2 regions of the Vibrio sp. YT-19(2023) genome follow, and region 1 is predicted to be linked to the other one. Evidence: predicted binding sites of a transcription regulator. Region 1 holds the regulator's gene; the other holds the start of a gene.
The links. The regulator MetJ, encoded in region 1, represses methionine synthesis genes. The targets are predictions, from matches to a motif close to TTAGACNTNTANANGTCTAA.
Positions count from the first base shown of each region.

Region 2: the regulator MetJ is predicted to act here: its motif matches at 4,498-4,517, upstream of metA (homoserine O-acetyltransferase MetA).

Region 1 is NZ_JAWOQN010000063.1:70-7,218, forward strand. Features, by position in the region: gene metF (methylenetetrahydrofolate reductase) at 57-959, opposite strand; gene R7E78_RS23530 (bifunctional aspartate kinase/homoserine dehydrogenase II) at 1,222-3,630, opposite strand; gene R7E78_RS23535 (O-succinylhomoserine (thiol)-lyase) at 3,646-4,806, opposite strand; gene metJ (met regulon transcriptional regulator MetJ) at 5,032-5,352, shown strand; gene R7E78_RS23545 (malic enzyme-like NAD(P)-binding protein) at 5,466-6,743, opposite strand; gene bfr (bacterioferritin) at 6,950-7,149, opposite strand, start outside.
Region 2 is NZ_JAWOQN010000037.1:50-11,934, forward strand. Features, by position in the region: gene R7E78_RS20495 (diguanylate cyclase domain-containing protein) at 1-1,427, opposite strand, end outside; gene R7E78_RS20500 (phosphate/phosphite/phosphonate ABC transporter substrate-binding protein) at 1,427-2,356, opposite strand; gene pilW (type IV pilus biogenesis/stability protein PilW) at 2,624-3,349, opposite strand; gene metA (homoserine O-acetyltransferase MetA) at 3,529-4,470, opposite strand; gene R7E78_RS20515 (DUF6559 family protein) at 4,811-5,197, shown strand; gene R7E78_RS20520 (DMT family transporter) at 5,321-5,656, shown strand; gene R7E78_RS20525 (LpxL/LpxP family Kdo(2)-lipid IV(A) lauroyl/palmitoleoyl acyltransferase) at 6,077-7,027, shown strand; gene R7E78_RS20530 (carboxypeptidase M32) at 7,098-8,570, opposite strand; gene R7E78_RS20535 (LysE family translocator) at 8,794-9,429, shown strand; gene R7E78_RS20540 (hypothetical protein) at 9,429-9,995, shown strand; gene R7E78_RS20545 (alanine/glycine:cation symporter family protein) at 10,113-11,489, opposite strand; glycine riboswitch at 11,612-11,711, opposite strand.

The DNA.
Region 1 (7,149 bases):
CTGAAAACGAAAAAGGCTTGCCACTTGGCAAGCCTTTTATCTTTTTGAAACCAGATTTACGCACCGACTACTGCGCGAGGACGAACACCCAACGTATGGCATAACGCGTAAGTCATCTCTGCACGGTTTAGTGTGTAGAAGTGAAAGTCCTTAACCCCTTCACGACTCAGTACACGCACCATATCAATAGCTTGGCTAGCTCCTACAAGCTGGCGAGTCACCGGATCATCATCCAAACCATCGAATTGTTTGCTCATCCATCCTGGTACTTTCACGTTGTTCTGTGCCGCAAAGCGAGACGCTTGCTTAAAGTTCGATACAGGCAAAATTCCTGGCACAATTTCTACGTCAATTCCTGCTGCGACACAACGGTCACGGAATCGCAGGTAAGACTCAACGTCAAAAAAGAACTGAGTAATAGCACGGTTTGCACCTGCATCTACCTTACGTTTTAGGTTCAATAAGTCAGACTGAGCGCTTTTAGCTTCAGGGTGAACCTCAGGGAATGCAGCAACGGAGATATCGAAATCGTGGCGTGATTTCAGCAGCTCAACCAAATCCGAGGCATACATATCAGGCGCACCGCCACCTGGAGGAATATCACCACGCAGAGCGACGATATTTTCAATACCATTGTTCCAATAATCATCGGCAATATTAATCAACTCTTCACGAGTCGCATCAATACAAGTGAGATGGGGAGCGGCAACCAATCCGGTTGTGGCTTTAATTTCTTTAATGATGGAGTGTGTTCTGTCACGCTCGCCGGAGTTCGCACCGTAAGTCACAGAAACAAATTTAGGTTGAAGCGTTTTAAGACGGTGCACTGAATTCCAAAGTGTTTCTTCCATCTTAGCGCTGCTTGGCGGAAAAAACTCAAACGATACATTGATGTTATCTGATAACTCAGCAATATTCTGGTTCAAGGCGTCGATATGGCCTGCGTGCGTATATCCCATCTTACTCTCCCTGCGGCACTCCGCCACGAAAACAAATCCTTAAAATCGACGTTTAGACGTCTATATGTCTACAGAATGTATTGAATACGATTTAATGTCAACCTTGTAATTATGAATTTTTCTCACGTTAATAATGAAGATAGTTCAAGTTTCTACTTGAGCATCATCTCACCATTTTGCACGGGTTATGACTTCAGTATGGCACTGATAGGGGAATAAAAAACCCTGGATTAATTCCAGGGTTTTTAGGTCAATCGCAACTTTAAAATAAACCAGCCAATCGGTTGAGGTCGGATTGAATAGCGCCGGCTGTCACTTCTCTGCCTGCGCCTGGTCCTCGAATGACCAGAGGGTTATCTTTGTACCACTTGCTCTCTATGGCAAAAATGTTATCGCATGGCAATAAGTTGGCGAGCGCGTGCTCACGAGATAACGCTTCGACTCCCACCGTTGCTTTACCATTTTTTTCTAAACGCGCCACATAGCGAAGCACTTGATCGTTTCTCTGTGCTTTTGTCAGACGCTCTTGAAGTATTTCACTCAACAACGCTCCATTATCGAAGAAATCATCTAAGCTCAGTTCTCTTAATTCTTCTGGCACCAAAGACTCAACTTTAACGCTGTCTGGTTCTATATCTAGGCCCGACTCTCGAGCCAAGATGACTAACTTACGCATTACATCGGAGCCATCTAAATCAGAACGAGGGTCAGGTTCGGTTAACCCTTGCTGCCAAGCAAGATCGACTAAATCATTAAATGGCACAGAACCATCAAACTGTTGGAACAGCCATGATAACGTCCCCGAGAAAATCCCCGATAGAGCGACGATTTCATCCCCACTTTCACGAAGATCTCGCACGGTATGGTTTATCGGTAACCCAGCACCAACCGTTGCGTTGTATAGCCAATGACGACCAATTTTAGCGAATGCATCTTGAACCTGATGGTAGTACTGACTATCTGCGGAACCGGCCACTTTGTTAGCGGAAATCAAATGAATGCCTTGCTGTGCGATTTCTACGTAGCGCTGAGCTAACTCTTTACTCGCGGTAACATCAAGCACGACGGCTTCATCATAGCTTTTAAGCGCTCCCAAACGTGCCAGCCAATCCCCATTGTTTGCTATGCTTTCATCATCAAATCGTTCAGCAACACTCGCCGCCTCAATACCTTGCTCATCGAACCAATAGGTTTGGCTATCCACAACCGCGACAAGATCAAAGCTCATACCATGACGTTTTTCGAGCTCACTTTTTTGCGTCGCAAATAAATTTAACCAACTAGAACCAATATTACCCTTGCCACATAAAGCCACTGCCACGCGTTTTTGCGCTTGGAACAACTGGCTATGAATCGTTTGAACCAACGCCTCGGTATCAGTACGGCGCAAAACAGCGACTAGGCTCAGCCCTGAGTCTGTTTCAGAGATAAATTCTACCGGAGAGTGCTTTAGCTTTTGATAAAAGCCAAAGCAATGATTGGCGTTTTTCGTAACGCCTGCACCTACCGCAGCTAAGAGCGAGTAACCTTCTTTTAGCTTAATTTCTGCCTCTACCGCAAGCTCTTGCAAGTGTTTCAATGCACCACCGGCGATTTCTGCGGTGTAAGCCAAGCGTAGCGTATGCTGATCGGATTGAGCTTCAAATGCCAATGGCTCTAATTGCGCGCGCTGCAACGCTTGTAATACATCACTCTGTGTTTTTTCGAAGTCGTGCCCATGCATGAAAGACAACTGCACCAATAAAACATCATCCAGTGAAGTAATAATTTTAGCGCCACGACCAGATGCCAATACACGCTCAATACGAGTAGAACCCGACTCTGGCAGATAGCTACACTTGAGATTAAGGTCCATGGTACTTTGCGCCACAGGCTGAAGCGTACGACTGTGTAGCACTGGGGCAGCTAAGCGAGCAAGTTCACTGGCTTCATCCAATCGAAGTAACGGTAATAAACAAGCATCAGACACCAAACGTGGATCGGCACTATAGACACCAGCAACATCACTCCAAATCGTGACAGTACTGACTTCAGCAAGCGCGCCTATGACCGTTGCAGAATAGTCAGAGCCGTTACGACCAAGTAGAATGGTTTCTCCTGCCTCGTTCTGAGCCATAAAGCCAGTAATTACCACACGTTTATGGTTATGCTGCGCGAGGATCTCTTTAATTAAAGGGTATGAACGAGCGCGATCAACCTCTGGTTGAGTTCCCGCTTCTGCACGTAAAAACGCTCGTGCATCTTGTGCAACCGCAGGGATAGAACGTTGAGATAATAACGCGGCCAATAGGCGAGCAGACCATACTTCTCCGTGCCCCAGTACCGCGGCTTTTTGCGCATTAGTGAGTGGTGCAGTCAGCTCCGAGAGAGTACTGAACTCATCATGTAATAAAGCTAACAGCTCTTCTTTTGCTTCACTCTCCAACAAGCTTTCTATTAGCTCAGTTTGAAACTGTCTTAAGCTTTGAAGCGCTTCATGCGCAATTCGGCCATCTTTATTTAACCCTTCCAAAAACTCAATCAAGCGGTTAGTGGTTTTTCCTGCAGCAGAGACGACCACCAGATCATTTTCTGTCGAATACTCCTTGAGAATACCCACAACGCGTAAGTAGCATTCTGGGTTTGCTAAGCTACTGCCACCAAACTTATGCAGCTGACGTTGTACAGTCATTGTTATCGTCTCCTATTACTGGGTAGCTTTAGCGAACGCTTGTTCTAAATCTGTGATGAGGTCTTGTGCATCTTCCAAACCGACAGACAAACGCAATAGTTGATGAGAGACCCCAGCCTCCGCCAACGCCTCCTCACCCATTGCACGGTGCGTCATGGATGCTGGGTGGCAAATCAAACTTTCTACACCACCTAATGACTCTGCTAATGAAAACAGTTGGAGCTCTTTCACAAACACCTTTAACTGTTCAAACGAACCAGCAAACTCAAAACTCAACATAGAGCCAAAGCCCGTTTGCTGCTTTTTAGCGATGTCATGACCTGGATGTTCCAGCAGGCTTGGATGATAGATAGTTTTAACTAACGCTTGTTTCTGTAGGTAAGCCAGTACCTGCTGTGAGCTCTCCTCATGTACTCGCATACGAGCACCAAGCGTACGAATACCTCGCAGCGTCATATAACTATCGAAAGGTGTGCCCGTTGCACCAATACAATTGCCCCACCATGCAAGCTCTTCTGCATGCGCCTCTGTGTTGGTGATGATTACTCCACCAATTACGTCCGAATGACCGTTGATGTACTTTGTTGTGGAGTGGATAACAAAATCCGCACCTAGCTCTAAAGGTTTTTGGTACACGGGTGTCAAAAAGGTATTGTCCACCGCAACTAACGCGCCGATTTGTTTCGCTTTTTCACAAGTAGCTGCAATATCCACTACGCGAACCAGAGGATTTGACGGAGTTTCTAGCAAAATGAGTTTTGGTTTTTGTGCCAATGCAGCATCTAAAGCCTGTTCGTCTGATTGATCGACAAACTGAACCTTAAAATCGCCTTTGCTAGCTCGGGTATTAAAAAGACGATAGGTGCCGCCATAACAATCGTGAGGAGCAATAATGAGATCATCTGGGCCGAGAAAAGCGGAAACCCATAAATTTAATGCCGACGTACCGCAGTTAGTAACAACCGCTCCTTTTCCAGACTCAAGTTCAGATAGCGCACTTTCCAACAGTCCGCGGTTTGGATTACCAGATCGTGTGTAATCATACTTGGGCACTTCACCAAAAGCAGGAAAACCATAGTTAGTGGAAAGATAAATAGGTGGAACGACAGCATGATATTGGCTGTCTGATTCAATACCAGTGCGTACTGCAATGGTCGCAGGTTTGCGAGTGCTCATGGGTGTATCCTTTCACGGGTAATGACTTCTAAATAGGAATGCGCTATATCTAATGAGTAACATAAAGTGATCAACACGCTTCCTTTGCTGTTATGTTCACTTTACTCGTCAAAAAATGAGACGTCAACACTTCTAGACGTCTATATGTCTTTGCTTATGGCGGTAAATGCAGCTAAAATCAGCACCTAAATTATTTTTAACCGATTACATAAATGAAGGTGTGCAATGGCTGACTGGAATGGCGAATACATTAGCCCATATGCAGAGCACGGCAAAAAAAGCGAACAAGTAAAAAAAATTACCGTCTCTATCCCGCTAAAAGTTTTAAAGGTGCTAACTGATGAGCGTACTCGCCGTCAGATCAATAACTTACGCCATGCAACCAATAGCGAATTGCTATGCGAGGCATTTTTGCACGCGTACACAGGTCAGCCACTTCCGACAGATGAAGACCTTCGTAAAGACCGTCCTGATGATATTCCAACAGAAGTAAAAGCGCTGATGACGGAAATGGGCATCGAATTTGAGTCATTCGACGAAGAATAAAAAAAGCCTGATAAGAGGTTTCAGGTAATGACTCTTGCCTCGAGCCAAATGAATGACATAAAAAATGGGACGCAATAGCGTCCCATTTTTGTGTATCACATCTGAAAGATATATTACTCTGCCATGTAGTTTTCAGGCATCTCGATACGAGCTACACCTGAATTAACCGCCGCCTGAGCAACCGCTTTTGCAACACGTGGTAGCAAACGTGAATCCATTGGTTTTGGAATAATATAGTCCGCACCAAACTCTAGCTTATCAACACCTGCAGCCTTCAATACGGCTTCAGGTACAGGCTCTTTTGCTAGCTCACGAATCGCCTCAACGGCTGCAAGTTTCATTTCATCATTGATTTCACTTGCACGCACATCAAGAGCACCGCGGAAAATGAATGGGAAACACAATACGTTGTTAACTTGGTTAGGATAATCACTACGGCCAGTACCCATGATCAAGTCATCACGAACTGCGTGAGCAAGTTCCGGCTTGATTTCAGGATCCGGGTTAGAACATGCGAATACGATTGGCTTATCTGCCATCAACTTCAACGCTTCCGCTGGCAATAGGTTTGGACCAGATACACCTAGGAACAGATCTGCACCTTCAATCACGTCTTCTAGTGTGCGCTTATCTGTATTGTTCGCAAATAGCTGCTTATATTCATTAAGATCATCACGACGAGTGTGAATCACACCTTTGCGATCTAGCATGTAGATTTTTTCGCGCATTGCGCCGCATTTGATCAGAAGCTCCATACAAGCTACAGCGGCAGCGCCAGCGCCAAGACAAACAATTGTTGAATCTTCAAGTTTCTTACCTTGAAGTTCGATTGCATTCAGCATACCCGCTGCCGTTACAATAGCAGTACCATGTTGATCATCGTGGAATACTGGTACATCACAACGTTCAATCAGACGCTTTTCAATCTCAAAACAGTCTGGTGCTTTAATATCTTCAAGGTTGATACCGCCAAAAGTGTCTGCAATGCTCGCAACAGTATCAACAAATTCATCGATCGTGCGGTGCTTAACTTCAATATCAATAGAGTCAAGACCTGCGAAACGCTTAAACAGTAACGCTTTACCTTCCATCACTGGCTTAGATGCAAGTGGACCTAGGTTACCTAGACCTAGAATAGCGGTACCGTTAGAAATAACAGCAACCATGTTCCCTTTTGCAGTGTACTTGTACACGTTATCCGGGTTTTGTGCGATTTCACGCACTGGCTCTGCAACACCAGGGCTGTAAGCAAGGGCAAGATCACCCGCCGTTTCCGCAGGCTTTGTCAGTTCGACAGCAATCTTTCCTGGAGTTGGATAAGCATGGTAATCCAATGCTTTTTGGCGATGTTCTTCTTCTGGAGTGGCTGCTTGGTGGTTGTCTTCAGACATGGACGTTTCTCTTTTTTATTTTTAGGTAAGGGGGCATAAATTCTATCGGATAGAAATCAAACTTCATAGGCAAGATTGCGAGCAATATCCTTAAAAAGCCGATAATAAAAGAGATTAGACCAGATAACGGGGTTAAGCACCTGATTTTCGAGTCAGGTGCTCTTTCTTCTTACTATTATTGGAGTATGCAAACTCAGAAAGTATCGTTACTCTTCGTCCACGTATTGCGCTTGGAGATAATTCTCAATACCAGACATTTCAATCAAGCCAAGTTGCGTCTCTAGCCAATCAACATGTTCTTCTTCATCTTCAAGAATATCTTGGAAGAGATCTCTAGACACATAATCTCGAATGTCTTCAGCGTAGGCAATCGCATCTTTTAAATCTGGAATAGCCGCCATTTCAA
Region 2 (11,885 bases), on a different contig from region 1:
GAGTGTCCAGTCTGGCTGGAGCAGATCAAGTCACGTACTGAACGACGCAGTTCTCGTTCTATGTATAAACGTTGTTTAATCGTTTCATCAAACGTGGAATCGTATATCGTCATAATGTCTTTACCGCGTCTTTTAGATTCCTGCGCCGCAAGAGAGGATAGCTGTAAAAGAGACTCAGCGTTTGAACCAAATTCTGGATACACAGCAATTCCGAGGCTTGCCGTAATTTGAATATCGTTCTCTTCCAAACTAAAGGGAGAGAGTAGTTGGCGATGAATATCGTTCGCTTTTTCTCTAGCTTCATGACTGCCCGAGCACGGAAAGGCCAGTACAAATTCATCCGCACCTACTCGACTTACGATGGTCGAAAGGCGGTAAAGCGGCTTAAAATAACTCGGCAAACGGCCTTGAAGCTCTGAGGCAAGATGGCCTAGCAATTTATCCCCAATGTTATGTCCGTAGTTATCGTTAATGTGCTTAAAGTCATCCAAGTCAATAAACACAACCGCGAGTGAGGGGGATTTGTGGTCAGTTATTTGCGTTTGAATATCAATGAGTAACTTTTCTCGGTTTGGCAGGGAAGTCAGAATATCGTGGTATGCCATGAACTCAACTCGGCTGGTGTATCGGTTCACTTTGTTTGACATTTTGTTGTACGCCGAAATAAGTTCTCCCACTTCATCTTTGCTTTGTATGTCGGTGACTGGCAGCGCTTGGGTATTTGACTCTGAAAATTGATCTTTTAGTTGCTTGAGTGGCTTAGTTAACGACCGCCCCAAAGCATAAGCGATGATGCTACCGAATAGAACGGATATCCCACTGATCGTTAGCAGCAAGTTAAACATCTTCTGTTTATCGTTTGAGGTAATCGCTTGGACTTGTTCAATGTTCTGTTCTTTCTCTTCCAGTAGATGTATCAAGTTAAGCTCAAGATATACCGCCCCAAGAGTAATGTTTGATTGCTGAATCGGCGCTGCGATCTCCAACTGATGCTTGGAAAAGGAAACGAGAGTTCTGGATTCTTCTATTGCTTTCAAAATAAAAGGAGAGCGGTAATGAGGTTGGGCAAACATCCTTAGCTGAGTAGTGCCGTCGTGAAAGATTAGCCCTTCATTGTCAACAACATGTATTTTCGAGACATCTGGCTGGCTCAATGTTGCCTTAATTTGCTCATACGCTTGACTGATATTGTCTGTATAGAGTGGATCAAAAAGCTGTTTTGATAATAGCTCTGCATAAACCAACCCTTTTTGCTTAACGTAAGATTCTGTTTTTTCTTGAGAGTTGTTCGTGATCTGTTGAGTTAAGCTATTTGAATACGCATCGTAACCGTGCATGTATAACGCAAGATTTATCACCACAACAAACAAGACAACGAACATTGTCGAGCAAATGTATTTGGTTTCGAGTGAGAGCTTTTGAAACATCAATCCACCTTCGGTAACAAGTGAACTGACTTGCGCACTGTACTTAAGGAGGCTCGCATTTCTGGAGTAAGCGCGCTGAATTTTTTGGTGTTCTGAAACTTTTTAAGTGCGAGAGAGCCTTCGTGAGTTGTATCCATATCAAGCAGTATGGACGTGATTTTACGCTGTTGCTCTAGGCTCATGCTTGGAGAAGCGAGAATTAAATCCCTGGGTATTTCAACAGAACGAGAAAAAATCGCTAGTTTGTCTTTCATGTTCTCTGGCAAATCTTTGGGATTGTTCCAGTTGAAGTTACTGAATGCTCCTGCTGCAACTCTCTGTTTATATACCCATACAGATAGGTTGATTTCATTTGACTGAGCGAGTTGCTCATCAAGGAATAAATAACCAATACTGTCTTTGGCCGGTTTGTCATCAGGAGAGGGAAGGTATTGCAGTTTTTCTCCGTGGTTCAGCAATGTAATCGCAGGTAGGTAATAGCTGCTGGTAGACGTGCGCTTTTCGAAAACAAGCGTTTTTCCGCGCAGGTCAGAAAATGACTCAATGCCACTCTCTTTATTAGTAAAGAACACCGTATGATATTTTTGCAGGCCTTTTTTCCATCGTATAGCGAGGACTTGGCTATTAGACTCCTTTTCTAAGGTCATCGCATTAAAGGGGGTCGCCGTTGCAATTTGAACGGTGCCATTTTCAAGCGCAACCGCGAGCTGACGATAGTTTTTAAATACCTTTACCGCCCCTTTTGCGTAACCATATTCAGCCATATTTTCAGTTACATACTGAGTAAGGGGCGTCGCTTTTTTGATTTTGCTTTGGGCTTTATTGGACACAATGCCAAATGTGAATGTTTTCTCAATATTTTCTTGTGCACTGACGACAAAAGGTGAACTCAGCAAAGTGAGTAATAACAGAGTGCAGGCAGGTTTCATCCGGCTTCAACTTCCTTCTGGTGCATGTCAGTAATATTTAGTATTTATCAATGTGCCGAAATCAATCTTAAAAACAGTATGATGTACAAATTTCGTTGTGTGCGCACTTTTTATAATGTGACTTGGTCACTTATTCCGTTCAAATAGTACCGAATTTGACGTTTATGTACAGGATGAATGTATCACCGTGAGTCTGAATTCACTGGATTCTTGGTCAAGCGCTGTATTGGCTGTGAGCTAATGCGCCTTATGTATCGCTATTTTGTACTAAGAAAATTTTTCCAATTGTTTTTGATACTTTTTCTCGAGAGCTTCATTGCCTGCTGCACGTTCAAGTTGAATCATGAGTTGCAAAGAGGGCTTCTTCACGCCATACATTTGATTGAATCTCATTAATCGAATTCTAGCTTCAGTATAATCACCGCTATCAATTTCTATTTTAGCGAGTTGCAAAATCGATTTTGGTCTATGGGGATCATGATCGATAGCTCTAGTAAAGTAGTATCTCGCTTTGTCTTTATCTTGTGATTTTAGAGCACAAAAAGCTGCATTCTCATAGCTCGCTGGAATAAGGTAGTAATAAGGCTGCTCAATGGCTCGATTAAACATCTGATCGGCTTTTTCGAAGTCACCTCGCTTGCAAAGAAAAGTACCGTAGTTATTGAGCACATTTCCGTTTTTAGTGTGTTGGCGTAGAGAGCGTTTATACATCTGTTCGGCTTTAATATCTTCACCAACCGTTTCGTAGTAGTGAGCCATAGATAATTGCGCGCGATAGTATTGAGGTGCGTGGTTTAAGGCTTGTTGTAAGTTATCATGCGCGCGAATCATGTTACCGCCGTCTAAATAACCTAAGCCAAGTGCGATACGTGATTCTGCCATTGCCACAGGATCGGCTTTAACGACAGGGCTTCCATCTTCTTTCACCGTCACGCAACCCACGAGTGCAAACTGAGACAATAATATTAGTGCACCGAGCTTTGCTGTTTTCATTCTTTATCCCTACATCCCTGAATCTTTCTGCATGATATGAATTACTTAGCAAAAGCCTATTGAGGAAAAAACACTATGCGATCAGGTTTGCAAACTGTTATGAAAAAGCCGCCATATGGCGGCTTGGTTCACATATTACATTTCGGTAATGATGAGTGCTTTGTTTGCTTATTTTGAAGCTAATCGTCTTTAGTGAAAGCATCTTCACTGAAGTGATCGAGGTCGTACGGTGTTTGCTGATAAACACAGTAGTTCAGCCAGTTTAAAAAGAGGAGGTGTCCATGGCTTCTCCAGCTTGCAATTGGTGGGTTATCTGGGTTGTTGTTTGGGTAATAGTTGACAGGAATAGCGGGCTCCATACCTTCGCTTAAATCTCGGATATATTCATTATGTAAGGTGTGAGAATCATACTCAGGGTGTCCTGTGACAAAGACATTGCGTTTGTCTTTTGTGGTGGCCAAGTACACACCTGCGACATCCGATGTCGCTAAAATGTCTAAGTCAGTATGCTCTTCTAGAAAGTGAGGCGAAAAATCTGCGTAACGCGAGTGAGGAGCCAAAAACGTGTCATCAAATCCACGTAAGATAGGGTGAAATTGATGATGGATTTGGTGATGATACACGCCTGAAAGTTTTTCTTTACGCGTTTTTTTAGGTAGATCGTAGAGTAGCTTTAGTCCCGCTTGCGCAGCCCAGCAAACATAAAGAGTGGATGTCACATGATCTTTTGCCCACTCCATGATGGTTTTGAGATGATCCCAATAAATGACATCTTCAAATTGTACCAAACCTAATGGAGCCCCAGTAATGATCATGCCATCGAAGTTTTTATCTCGCACCATTTCAAATTGGCGATAAAACGTGTCTAAATGTTCAGTTGGCGTATTTTTACTCGGGCGGTTATCAATGCGCAGTAATTCGACGTTAACCTGTAGTGGGCTGTTTGAGAGTAGACGCAGAAACTGAGTTTCAGTCTCTATTTTTTTGGGCATCAGATTAAGGATCAGCACTCTTAAAGGACGTATTTCCTGACTCGCTGCACGCGTTTCACTCATCACGAAGATGTTTTCTGTCCTTAATACATCGGTAGCTGGTAATTGATCTGGAATTCTAATTGGCACGACTTTCTCTCCCTAAGTATAGTCAATCTAGACGTCTATACTTCTAAAGCTAACTTAATTAAGTTTAGATGTCGATACGAAATCCGACTTTTCAATCTACTCTTTACATTATGGTAAACCGTACTCGGGGTTGTCACACAATTGTGACTAAAGCAGAGTTTCTGATGAGATAGGTTTGAAACGCAGTGTGTACTATTTGCTGGTAATTATGCGATCACGTTAATATGTGAAGGTGACTTCGTAGTAAGGAAGTCTCAAATTAATGAGCCATACTAAAAACAATCAGCTCACCATTTTGCATTAATGTGCATATTTGGAAACATCGTCAGTGGAGGACATTATGTTCGGTATTTTCAAGAGAAAGACAAAGATTCAGAGCATAGCTCAAGAAGTTCCTTGCGTGCTACTGCATTCGTTTGGTGATAAAGACATTTATACGCCGGAAGAGATTGATCAAGCTCTTCAAAAGCTGGGTTATGATAAGAGCAAGGATATCAGTCATTATCAGTATGCGTATGGAATGTTTGCCGATGAAGCCTCTTACGAGCTCCTAGAACTAACGGATGAGCTAGGTAATTATGCTCATTTCCAACGTGAAGTAGGTAAGATGCTACTCAATACACCTGAGCCGATTGATATGCATATCTACTTTGAAATTTCTCGTCAGCACCAAAACGTCAGCCTTTCACCTGGTCATCAAAAAGTAAGCGAAAGTGATGGTGTGTAAACATCGTTAGTGGTATTCCATCGTGAGATGAGTTGGGTATAATGCGCGGCCTAATTATCCGGACATGTTGTCGGTTACATTTCTGTTGAGCGTTAATGCCTTATGTTCAAAATGCTTGTCTCTATGCCACCAATGTTGGCGCTGTCGATAGCGATTGTATGTGAAGTGATTGCCACTTCTTATATTCCCAAAACAGAGCAATTTACGAAAGTAATGCCGAGCACAGTCGTTTTGATTGGTTACGGCATCGCTTTCTTCTTGCTTTCCGTCACAGTGCAAACAATGCCTGTCGGGGTTGTTTATGCCATATGGAGTGGTGCTGGGATCGTTTTGGTTGCGACGGTTGGTTACTTTGTTTACGGACAGCGTCTAGACTTACCAGCCCTAGTTGGTATTGGGTTTATCATCGCTGGTGTGTTGATCGTAAATTTATTATCCAAAACAGTAGGGCACGAATAACGCCACTCTACTTGTTAAGTGAATAAGAAGCCGCAGCGAGAAATTGCTGCGGCTTTTTAGTACAAATTCAATCGCTAATGGCGAGTATTGATATGACGTCTTATTGTTGTATTCATCACGGTCGCATTATGTGATTGAAAAACAGGCATTATTTAGCGCATTGAAAATACAAAGTTATGTTTCTTCAAACTTTAGGAAAGGGCAGTAGATAAATCACTCCGATAGATGTTAACGTGGCGACTCATCTTTACTGCTTTTTCATTCCCTACATATTTCTGCAAAGTTCTTATTGTGTAGTGTGTCGAAGAACCATAGAATCCGCGCGCTTTAATTTATGTTATTAGCGTTATCAATGATAAAAGTGCAGTCCATTATCATTGTTTTTATCACTTATAGATGGGCACATCTGACAATACTTACATGAACAAATACAAAAAGCCTGCATTCAAGGCCGAATTTCTTTTGCCTCGTTACTGGGGAACGTTAATTATCATTAGCGTGATGTACTTACTTAGCCTCCTTCCTTTTAAAGTTCAACTAGCTTTGGGACGCAACATTGGTCGTTTAGCTATGCGAATCATGAGAAAACGTCAAGTTACTATCAGACGCAATCTTGAGCTTTGCTTCCCTCATATGGAAGAATGCCAACGCGAAGCAATTCTAAAAGACAACATCGACAATACTGGCATCGCACTTTTTGAGACCGCAATGGCATGGTTTTGGTCAGATAAACGGGTAAACAAACACGTCACGATAAAAGGCATGGAGCATCTAGAGGCTTTAGAGAAGTCAGGCAACGGTGCATTAATGTTGGCCGTACACTCAATGAATCTAGAGTTAGGTGCTCGAGCTTTTGGCATTAAAAAGTCTGGAACCGGTGTTTATCGCCCAAACAATAATCCGTGCTTTGATTATTTTCAGTATAAGGGACGCTCTCGCTCTAATCGTACACTGATTGATCGTAAAAACGTCAAAGCCATGCTTGAATCACTTAAAACGGGTGAGCGGGTTTGGTATGCACCGGACCACGATTATGGTAACCGACGCTCGACATTTGCACCGTTATTTGCCGTTAAAAATGCTTGTACTACGACAGGTACAAGTTTGTTGGTTGATTCTACAGATTGCGCCATTGTGCCTTTTACGATGGTAAGAGGAAAAGACGGACACTATACCCTAACCATTAGTGCGCCCGTCGACGGTTTCCCGAAAGAGGATCATCAACGCGCCGCCGCATTCGTGAATCAAATAGTTGAAACATCAATCATGGCAAGTCCGAGCCAGTATATGTGGCTTCATCGTCGGTTTAAAACTAGACCAGAGGGTGAGGACTGTTTGTACAAGCCTAGGCTCATCCCTAGCTTGGCATAACACATAGATAGCCTACAAAAAGCCCAAGGAACATACGAACCTTGGGCTTTTACTTTCTATTCTTTTCGCTTTATAAGTAGCGATCTTTTAGGTGAGCTTGAAAGTGTTTAGCATTCAGTGTTTCACCCGTGGCTTGTTTTACCAACTCATCAGTGGTGAATAAGCTACCTTTACTCCAGATGTTTTCCGAGAGCCAATTGAATATCAGAGCTAAGTCGCCAGAACGAATAACCGCATCTACATCGACGGTTTGTTTCATTGCTGCCATAAATTGTGCAGCGTACATCGCACCGAGCGTGTAGGACGGGAAATAGCCAAAACTTCCGTCTGTCCAATGGATATCTTGCATACAGCCATTTTTGAAGTTTCCTTCGGTTGATAGCCCCAAGTACGCTTTCATCTTTTCGTTCCAGAGTTCTGGTACATATGTATGTTTGATAACGCCGTTCATGAGATCTCGCTCAATTTCATATCGAAGAATAACGTGAGCAGGATATGTAAGTTCGTCAGCATCTACGCGAATAAAGCCTTTTTCTACGCGAGTGTAAATTTTGGCTAAATTGTCTTTTTCGAATTCACTACCAGAAAAATGGTTAGAAGCCAGTCGAGCGAGGTGATCGATAAACGCGCTGCTTCGTCCTATTTGCATTTCAAAGAAGAGTGATTGTGATTCATGAATACCCATAGAGCGAGCTTCTCCCGCGGGTGTTCCTGATAAATCTTTTGGTAGCCCTTGCTCGTATCGAGCATGGCCAGTTTCGTGGACAATCCCCATCAATGATTGGACAAACTCGTTTTCATTATAACGTGTCGTAATACGTACATCTGTCGGTACACCGCCACAAAATGGGTGGGTACTCTCATCAAGTCGACCGTGTTCAAAATCGAATTGAAGTAGCTTCATGACTTCCAAACCGAGCGCTTTTTGCTTTTCCGCAGGGTAGTGTGCAGTTGGCAATAAGATGTTGTCTGATTGTTGTTTTTCAAGCGCTTCATCGATCAAAGTAGGAAGCCAGGTTTTCACGTCAGCAAAAAGAATGTCTAACGACGCAGACGTTGTGCCAGGTTCATAAACATCGAGCATGGCATCATAAGGAGTCGTGCCATTTGCTTCGGCTCTAATTTGCGCTTCTTCCTGCGATAGCTTTACTACTTCAGCCCAGTTCTTTTCAAAACCAGCCCAGTCATTTTCTCCACGTTGTGTACGCCATGCATGTTCACATTTGGAGCCAGCAAGAGATTGAGCTTGAACTAATGATTCTGGTAGTAAGTTAGCTTGCTGCCACCCACGCTTCATTTCTCTTAGGATAGATTTTTCTTTTGTAGACAGCGTCTCTTCTTCTGCCTGAGCGAAAAGCTCTCCCAAGTGCGGTTGAGTCATTAAAGAATGGATATGTACATCAAGCTCTGCCGTGGCATTCGAGCGTGCTTCAGCGCCACCAGGTGGCATGACCGCTGCTTGATCCCAATCTATGATGGCAGATAGATGCTCAAAATTTGCCACTTTTTTGGAATGTTCAACGAGTTTTGTAAATGCGTTCATGTGACTACTCTTATTCTTTTGTTCTTTCCCTAAACACCCGATAACGGGTCCTTCATATGGTGTTGCACTAAGCAACCTGCGTTAATTTACTAATAATTAACAATTAACTCCAACCCATTGTCCATAAACTCACCCAGTTGTATAGCTCTCTTAAAAAAGAAGCTTGCGAATCTTGTGGATTGGCGGTATTGATGAAGGATTGACAATTAATTATCACGATAATATGGATATTTTGAATTTCGAGGCATTTATTATTGCCATTACGATTTTAACGTTAACGCCAGGTTTAGATACTGCACTTGTTATCCGTAACACTAGCCGCTCGGGCCTAAAAGATGGATGTACAACCAGTCTAGGGATTTGCTTTGGCTTATTCGTACATGCTTTTTTTTCTGCGGTTGGTATCTCGGCGATTCTTGCGCAATCAGCAGAGTTGTTCCAAATCGTAAAAATGATTGGCGCAGCTTATCTTATCTGGCTTGGTTTGAGCAGTTTAAAAGCGCTAATGTCGTCGAAAGATGGATTGACCGTGACCGAGCAGATTCACGAAGTGTTTAATGGTAAGCGCTCTTTTAGAGAGGGCTTTCTTTCTAACGTCTTGAACCCGAAAACGGCGGTCTTCTATTTGGCTTTCTTGCCACAGTTTGTGAATCCAGAAGGTTCACCCTTGCTTCAATCAATGATGATGGCATCTGTACACTTTGCTATTGCGATGGTTTGGCAGTGTGGTTTAGCTGGCGCGCTTAACTCGGCTAAAAATCTACTAAAGAATGCAAGCTTTATGAAGTGGATGGAAGGCGCGACGGGCGCAGTATTAGTCGCACTTGGTGTGAAGTTATTAATTGAAAAACCCGTTTAATGCGTAATATTTATCGATTGTTGATACTACTCGCTGTATTTATTGTGGGGATAGGTGCCGCTGTTGCTTGGCATACGTGGCCACAAGTACAGTTTGCGCAACGCGGCATGATCTGGTCTTGGCACTGGGGCTACTTCGAGCCTTTTGCTAATGGAATACAACAAACGCGAACTCAAGATACTAAACAGTTATTGCTCAGGCGTGTGTATTTGCATGACGCTATTGTCGTTTTTGTTTCGACAACTATGGACAATAAATTTGAGGTTGACGTTGTAAAAGAGCAAACCTGTGAACCTAAAACGACGACTTGGGCTTCGGTCTCTGTCAATCATCAACGTGTCAGGCATGTACCTATGGTGTGCGATGCGTTTGGGCAAGGCTACTTTTATCGCTACATCGGGAAACATCTGGAATCGATTGAAGTTGGTGTCGGCGACTCGTTTGTAACAGAAGCATTTTTAGACTGGCCGCTATCAGAGTTGAAAGCGGATCAATTCAAGCAAAAAAATGCGAAGTTTTTTGAAGAACGTGGAGAAAACGTTGAGCATCAATGGTTGAGAGATTAACCATTTAACCGAAGATAAATAAAGCCCGCTAAATAATAGCGGGTTTTGTGTTTTACCATTTCTAATGTGTCTTGCTCTCTGTGACTGACAGTTTGTGACCGCAAACCTGCCGTTTCACTAAGCTTTCACTGCTTCAACTTTACCTGATTGCGATGTTGAGCTAAAGAACAGTTTGGTTTCTGCCAGTACGACGTGACGCAGTGCGATCAAACCAATTAGGTTAGGAATTGCCATCAGACCGTTTACGATATCAGCCAGTAGCCAAATCATATCGAGGTGAAGGAATGCACCAGATGCCACCAAGCCGACGAAAATCAGTTTGTATGGAAGCACAGCTTTAGTTCCGAACAGGAACACAACGCAACGCTCACCGTAGTAGTTCCAACCAAGAATGGTGGTAAAAGCGAAGAACATCAAACCGATTGAGACGAGCATAGGGCCAAATGTATCTGCATTTAAACCCACCGCAAAAGCATGAGTCGTCATCGCGGCGCCTGCTAGGTCACTTTGCCATGCACCGGTCAGGATTAGAGCAAGGCCTGTCATGGTACAAATAATGATGGTATCGAAAAAGGTACCCGTCATTGAAATTAGGCCTTGTTTAACACAAGAGTCTGTCTTCGCTGCTGCTGCTGCCATAGGCGCGCTACCCAAACCAGATTCATTTGAGAACACACCGCGAGCGATACCTGATTGGATTGCCAACATGATGCTTGCACCTAGAAAACCACCAGTCGCTGCTGTTGATGTAAAGGCTGAAACCAGCACTAATTCAACGGCATTGAACAATTGGTCTGCATTCATGATGATCACGCTTAAACACGCCAACACATAAAATACAGCCATGGTAGGAACCACTTTTCCTGCAACGTTAGCAATGGATTTGATGCCACCCAAAGTTACGAAAGCAACCAAAAGAGTTAGTACGAAGGCAGATAGCTCACGGTTAACACCAAGAGATATCTCACTTGCATCCAGAATCGCGTTTACTTGTGGAAACGTACCGATACCAAAACAAGCAACACCCAAAGCAAACACTGCAAACATGATCGCGAGAGCTTTTGAGCCAACACCGTATTGCAAGTAATACATTGGGCCACCAATCATTTGGCCTTTATCATCGACTCTTCGGTACTTAACCGCCAACAAACATTCGGCGTATTTAGTCGCCATTCCGAAAAGGGCAGCGAGCCACATCCAGAATAGAGCGCCTGGTCCACCGAGTTTGATTGCTGTGGCAACACCAACAATGTTACCAGTACCAATTGTTGCTGAGAGCGCAGTACAAAGAGCTGCAAAGCTAGAAACGTCACCTTGAGTATTAGATGACTTATCTTTACTGAATACCATCGCTAGCGCTGTTGGGAGGTGTTTAAACTGGATCAAGCCAAGGCTAAAAGTGAAGTAAACACCTGTACCTACTAGCAAAATAAGCAGCGGTGGACCCCAGACAAAATTATCGATGGTTTGTAGTAAAGATTGTAGGTTGTTCATGATTTCCCCTTAATAAAACAACTAATAAGGAGAAGAGGGAAAGGACGAGATCAACGATCTCTAAAAGAACTAAGCTATTGGTTGTAGGCGGGAAGGCCAAGCAAAATAGTTAGGTTGTAACTTTCCACTCCTCTGTCCTTTTGCCTGAGAGTTTCACCTTGCGTGAGTGCAAGACTTGCTCCTTCGGCGACCGATTTAACGGTTCTCTCCAGAGGTTCCTCCAACTACAGTCCCCGCTACCTAGGTAGCACCTGAAATAGTTAATTCTTCGGCGAGTTATGCTAATCAAATGTTAAAATTTGATTAATAACCACTCTCCTGCAGTCTTCATCGGAACAATTACCTTTGATTTATATAAGTTTCTCAGTTGTTACTAAGTTGTTACATAACTCTCAG